Regions from separate parts of the Herbaspirillum sp. C7C2 genome, predicted to be linked through region 2. Evidence: predicted binding sites of a transcription regulator. Region 2 holds the regulator's gene; the other holds the start of a gene.
The links. Region 2 encodes FliA, which starts transcription of late flagellar genes. Its sites were predicted from a motif close to CTAAAGTTTNNNNNNNNNNNGCCGNTA; they were not measured.
Positions count from the first base shown of each region.

Region 1 (3,404 bases), on a different contig from region 2:
TTCGGGCGGTGTGGTGGTGCCGCCCAAGGGCTGGTTGAAGGCCATGCAGCTGGCTTGCAACGAGCTGGGCATCCTGTTCGTGGTGGACGAGGTGATCACCGGCTTCGGCCGCACCGGCCCCATGTTTGCCTGCCTGGACGAAGACGTGCAGCCGGACCTGATGACCATGGCCAAGGGCCTGACCGCGGGCTACGCGCCGATGGGCGCGGTGATGATGTCGGACCGGGTCTACCAGGGCATTGCCGATGGCGCGCCCATGAGCACCGTGGTCGGCCACGGCCAGACCTATTCGGCCCATCCGGTCAGTGCGGCGGTGGCGCTGGAGGTGCTGCGCCTGTACGAGGAAGGTGGCCTGCTGGAAAACGGTCGTCGGGTCGAACCCCATTTCACAGCAGGCCTGCGCGCCCTGCTGGATCATCCGCTGGTGGGGGATGCCCGCAGCCGGGGGCTGCTGGGTGCTCTGGAGCTGGTGGCCGACAAGCACACCAAGGCGCGCTTCGCGCCCGAACTGAAGCTGCATGAACGCATCTTCAAGGTGGCCTACCAGCAGGGCCTGGTGTTCCGCGCCTTCGGCGACAACATCCTCGGCTTTGCGCCGGCGCTGTGCTATACACCGGCCGATTTCGAACTGATGTTCCAGCGGCTGAAGGCCATCCTCGATGAAGTGCTGGCCCAGCCCGAGGTGCGCCAGGCGCTCAAATAAGCCGCCCAATGCGAGTAAAGCTCCCGGTCACATGCCAAAAACAGGGACCGGAGGAGTTAAAATGCCCTGACATCCGGCCTGCCTTCCCCGCCCAGGGACAGCAGGCCGGTTGAGTCGAATAACCCGAGGCAACATGATGACTAACGGCGCGTTGAAACTGGACCGGATCGATCTGAGGATTTTGTGTCACCTGCAGGAAAATAGCCGCATTACCAATGTGATCCTGGCCGACGCCGTCGGCCTGTCCCCCAGCCCCTGCCTGATCCGCGTCAAGCGCCTGGAAAAAGCCGGCTACATCAGCGGCTACGGCGCCTACATCCGCCTGGAAAAACTGGCCGACGTGCAGATCGTGTTCACCGAGGTGACGCTGTCGGACCACCGCCGCGAAGACTTCGCCAAGTTCGAGTCCTATATCCGCAATGTCGACGAGATCATCGAATGCCACCTGGTCAGCGGGGGTTACGACTACCTGCTCAAGTTCATGACCCGCAGCGTGGTGCATTACCAGAGCGTGATCGAGTCGCTGCTGGAGCAGAACCTGCGCATTGAAAAGTATTTCAGCTACATCGTCATCAAGTCACCCTTCATCAAGCATCACTACCCGCTGGAAAAGTTCATCCAGACCTGATCCGGACTGAAGCCAGGGGGGGATGGGGCATGGGCCGGAGGCTCCGTGCCGCTCCTTTCCGCTCCTTTCCGCTCCTTGCCGCCCTCTGCAGCCTTCCTTCTGTCTTCCCGCCGCCCTCCCCCGTCCGCTGCCCGCCCTGTTTAGCTGCGCGGGCCGCATCTCCATCAAATCTCCACAAAAATCCCGAACAAATTCCAGTTTTGGTCAGCAAACTGACCTTTACTTTTGTAAAGAGCTGCCGTTAATGTGGCGAACGCTGACGATTTGTCAGTGTTTCCAGATTACAAGAAGAATTCGATATTGTTCAGGGGTCAACATGGCAACTTCCACCGGGTCCATCTCCACGTCGGCCGGTCCGCTCGATGTGGCGACCTTGGTCAACCAGCTCATTTCGGTTGAAAGCAAGTCGCGGCTCACGCCGCTGAAAAACAAGGAAACCGGCTTCAACACGCTCATTTCGGCCTACGGGACGCTGAAGAACGCGCTGTCGACCTATCAGAGCGCCCTCAAGGGGATGACCTCGGCCACCTTCAGCGCCCAGAAGACCACCCTGACCAACGCCGGTACCGGCACGGGCCTCACCACCGATCCGCTCACGGCCGAGACCAACACCGATGAATCGACCAAGGTACTGGCGCAGAAGCTGAAGTCGGGCGGCTATGCCACCGGCACCACCTTCAATGCCGGCGATTCGGTCGCCATCAAGGTGGGCAGCAACCAGCCCACCTTCATCACGCTCAAGGCCAATGCCACGCTGGCCGGCGTGCGCGATGCGATCAATGCCTCCAAGGCCGGGGTTACGGCGTCGATCACCACCGACGGCAGCGGCGACCACCTGGTGCTGGAATCCAATACCGGCGGCACCGCCAATACCATCAAGATCACCGCCAACAACACCCTCTCGGGGCTGAGCTACGATCCGGCCTCCAGCACGCCGGGCAGCGTGACCCAGGTGCAGGCGCCGCGCGACGCGGCCAAGGCGGCGTCGGGCTCGTACAGCCTGGCGGTGAACCAGCTGGCGCAAGCGGTCAAGGTCAGCTCGGCCGGCATCGCCCCGGGCAGCACCTTCGACAATGGCGTGCTGGCCATCAAGACCGGCAACGGCTCGACCGTGCTGATCCAGCCCAAGACCAATACCCTGGCCGGTGTGCGTGATGCCATCAACGCCAGCGAAGCGGGCGTGAGCGCCTCCATCGTCAGCGATGGCACCAATGACCACCTGGTGCTGACCGCCAAGGATAGCGGCGCGGCCAACACCCTGCGGGTCAGCGGTACCGGCTCGTTTGCGCCGTTCGCCTTCGATCCCAGCGGCACCGTCACCACCCCGGGCGTGACGGCTGGCCAGACCTTCACCACTGGCGCGCTGGCACTGCAGGTGGGCAACAAGTCTTTCAACATCACCCCGACCGATCTGGACGCCAGTGGCGACATCCGTCTCAATGACGTGATGAAGGCCATCAACGACGCCAACACCGGCGTGACAGCCAGCATCACCACCAGCGGCGGCAAGGAGCAGCTGGTGCTCACCCCGACCGGCAGCGACGCGGTCAAGCTGACCGGCAGCAATGATTACGCCGGCCTCACCGGCAGCAGCATGGGCCAGCTGGCCAAGGCGCAGGATGCGCGGATGACCATCGACGGCGTGGTCGTGACCAGCACCAGCAACAAGGTCACCAACGTGATCTCGGGGGTGACGCTGAACCTGAGCAAGGTTACCAATGCCACCGACAATTTCACACTGGCCATTTCCAATGACACCAGCGGCCTGACCACCGCCGCCAATACCTTCGTCAACGCCTACAACACGCTGGCCAAGGCGGTGACCAACCTGACCAAGCAAACCCCGTCCACCACCAAGGGCGAGGCCAATACCGGCTCGCCGCTGGCCTCGGAATCGTCGGTGCTGAACATGATGGCGCAGATCCGCAGCACCATGCTGGGGGCGCTGGGGGAAGGCGGGGGGATGAACCTGTCGCAGGTCGGCATCTCCTTCCAGAAGGACGGCACGCTGGCGCTGGATTCGACCAAGCTGACCACGGCTGCCAACAAGGACTTCGAGGGCATCAGCAAGCT
Region 1 is NZ_JABXGI010000001.1:723,357-726,760, reverse strand. It holds gene HWE04_RS03310 (aspartate aminotransferase family protein) at 1-703, shown strand, start outside; gene HWE04_RS03305 (Lrp/AsnC family transcriptional regulator) at 837-1,331, shown strand; gene fliD (flagellar filament capping protein FliD) at 1,648-3,404, shown strand, end outside.
Region 1: a site for FliA is predicted at 1,549-1,575, ahead of fliD (flagellar filament capping protein FliD). Genes of this name have one in related genera too.

Region 2 (3,404 bases):
TTGCGCGCAGGAACCCCGCTGCGCATGGACGCCATCCGCAACCAGCGGGTGGTACAACAAGGACAGTCGGTACGGGTCGTCTCGATCGGCCCGGGCTTCCAGATTTCCACGGAAGCGCGCGCCATGACCAACGCCAATGAAGGCCAGATGGCGCAGGCACGGACCGCCGCCGGGCAAGTGGTCAGCGGCATCGCCAAGGCGGGCGGCATTCTGGAAATCAACTATTGATAGAGGGCAATCCTGAAGAAAGGACTGTCTAGCCGGGATCTGCAGCCGGGCGTCGGAAATGTGAAGAAAATTTCTCCCATTTCGTCATTTTGGCGCCCTGGATGTTAAAGTTTGCGCAGAACTGGTCGATAATCCATACGACAGGCGGGTGCGATGCGCCCCCACCCTACAAGGAATACTGCCGTGAACGTTAACGACGCCCTCAAATCCGCTGCCCTCAACAGCGAGCAGACCCAGGCCCAGCCTCGCAACAACGCCCCCGCCGGCGCTGCTGCCAGCAATGGTGCCGCGGCCACTGCAGCCACTTCCGATAGCGTGCGCCTGTCCAGCACCTATCAGTCGCTGGAAACCAAGGTCAACAGCAACAGCAGCAGTTTCGATGCCAAGAAAGTGGCCGAAATCAAGGCTGCCATCGCCAACGGCACCTTCCAGATCGATCCGGAAAAAGTGGCCAATGGCCTGATCGACACCGTCAAGACCCTGATCAGCGCCCGTCCGGCCTGATCGTCACTGCCTTCGCACAGGATGACCCGCATGAATCCGGCCAGCAACCTGCCTCTGGAACACGCTGCCCTGTCCCGCCTGGTCGAAAAACTGAATCAGGAACAGGCCTTGCTGGCTGAAGCCACCGCCGAAGGCCTGACCGACATCATTTCCGAAAAAGCCACCATCGTTTCCGACATGGCCACGCTGGCCGGTAACCGCCACAGCCTGCTGGGCAGCCTGGGTTACAGCGAAGACGAGGCCGGCATGCAGCAGTGGATGAACGAACATGGCAGCGACGCCGACAAGGACGTCTGGGCCGGCCTGTTCGAACTGGCCCAGGATGCCAAGGAGCTCAACCGCGTCAATGGTTTGCTGATCGGCAAGAAGCTTTCGATCAACCAGAGCGCACTCACCATCCTGCAGGGCAAGACCGGCACCGGTAACTTCTATGGACCGGATGGACAGAACAGCATCAAATCTTCCGGCCGCAGGCTTGGCGTGGTCTGACCACCCTCCAAGCCGAGCGCCACGAGCGCAATCGCCGCAGATTCAAAGACCCCGAGTGCCATGCCTCGGGGTCTTTTTTTGTGCCGTGCAGGTGCCTCAAGCTTTACCTGCTCAGCGCAAGCTGGGTCAGACCCAAGGCGGCACGCAAGAGCTCGATGGAATTAAAAACGGCTCCCGAAGGAGCCGTCAGAGCATGCCGGAGCGCGTCCTCCCGGACGCAAATCACTTCTCAGGCCACCCCACTCCACGAATGCTCCCGCAGATAGGAACGCATGCGTGAGATCGCCTGGCTGTGCAGCTGGCACACGCGAGATTCGGACACGCCCATGACGGCGCCGATCTCCTTGAGGTTCATTTCCTGCTCGTAGTAGAGGGCCATCAGGATCTGCTCGCGCTCGGGCAGGGCCTTGATGGAGTCCACCACGGCTTCGCGGAAGCCGCCATTGATCAGGTTCTGCAACGGGTCGTCGTCGGACTCGGCGGTCTGGTAGCGGTCCAGGAAATGTTCATGGCCACCATCGTCGTCGTGGAAATCCTCGTAGTAGATCAGCTGGTGCCCACCGCATTCGCTGAGCAGCGACTGATACTCGGTGAGGCTGATCTTGAGGTGCTGCGCCACTTCGGTTTCCTGCGGCTGGCGACCGAGCTGCTGCAGCAAGGCCTGCATGGCTTCGTCCACCTTGCGGGCGTTCTGACGGATGCTGCGCGGCAGCCAGTCGCTGCTGCGCAGTTCGTCGAGCATGGCGCCACGAATGCGTTGTACGGCATAGGTCTCGAACTGCGCGCCATGGGTCTCTTCGTAGCGGTTGACGGCGTCGAGCAAGCCCATCATGCCGGCCTGGATCAGGTCGTCCACCTCTACGCTAGGGGGCAATTTGGCCTTGAGCTGATGCGCCAGTTTCTTGACCAGCGGCGCATGCTGCTCCAGCACATCGTTCTTGCCCTTTTTTCCCTTGACGTTATACATGCACGTCACACTCCCAGGCTTGCACCATCGGTTGCCATTCCGTAAGTGCTGCGGGCCGTATCGGCCGCCGTGAATTGCTTGGACAGGCGCTGGAAAGCCAGCGCCGCACCGGCAAAGGGAAACACATCCATCACCGCCCGCCCCTGGCCGGTAGCGCGGCGGATATGGTCGTCGGCCGGGATGGCGCCGAGGAAATTCAACTGCGCTGCCAGATAGCGGCTGGCGGCCTGGGCCATGTTGGCGTAGACGGTGCGCGCCTCGGCCTCGGTGGCGTCATTGACGATCAGGCTGAAGGGACGGCGTCCGATACGGTCGCTCAGGCTCTTCAGGAGCACATAGGCGGCCTTGATCGAGGTGGCCGTGGTCGAGACCTGGATCACGATCTCGCCCATTTCCATGGTCGGCACCGGCAAGGACTGATCGCTGGCCAGCACGCCATTGACGAGGGTGATCTCGGCCTGCTCAATGAGGCTGTCGAAAATCTCGGCCAGACGGCCGGCCTGGGGATCGCTGGCCGCCGGCACGGTACGGCGGGCGATGCGGGCCATGGCAAAACCTTCGGGCAGCATGCGGGTGGCCTCGCGCAAGGGGCGTTCGGCACGCGCCACTTCCTGCAAGGTGGCGACGTCGTGGCGCAGGCCGATGCGGGTCAGCAGGCCGGTACTGGCCACGTCGCCATCGACAACCAGCACGTTATGCTTGGCCTGCGACAGGGAGGCGGCAATATTGATAAGCATGGCGCTCTTCTCTTCTTCACCCAGCACCGAGAAGAAAGTGAACAGTCGGGGGACCGGACGCTCCAGCATCCGGCGCAGTCCGGCCGCCTGGTCGATATCGTAACTAGCCAAAGCTCACCTCGCGCAAACCTTTGTCGTTCATGGACATCGCGGTGGGGCCGATCACGCCGGGCAGTTCGCCTTCCTGGAATTCAAAAGGGGCGGTCTCGCGTTTCTGCTTGAAAGCACGGTCTGCCAGGTACAGCTTGTTGGCCACGTGCAGGTCTTCCGGCACGCGCTGGCCGTTGGCGACGTAGTGCAGGTTGAGCTTGTGGCGGATCACCACGTCTAGCACGTTGCCGATGGTGGCAGCTTCATCAAGCTTGGTGATGATGCAGCCGGCCAGACCGGAGCTGGAGTAGGCATGCACCACTTCATTGAGAGTGCCACCAGTGGCGGTGGCGTTCAGGCACAGCAGGCGCTTGATGTCCACGCCGGCA
Region 2 is NZ_JABXGI010000008.1:92,174-95,577, forward strand. It holds gene flgA (flagellar basal body P-ring formation chaperone FlgA) at 1-228, shown strand, start outside; gene flgM (flagellar biosynthesis anti-sigma factor FlgM) at 412-732, shown strand; gene HWE04_RS13195 (flagella synthesis protein FlgN) at 763-1,221, shown strand; gene HWE04_RS13200 (RNA polymerase sigma factor FliA) at 1,451-2,188, opposite strand; gene HWE04_RS13205 (MinD/ParA family ATP-binding protein) at 2,194-2,994, opposite strand; gene flhF (flagellar biosynthesis protein FlhF) at 3,029-3,404, opposite strand, start outside.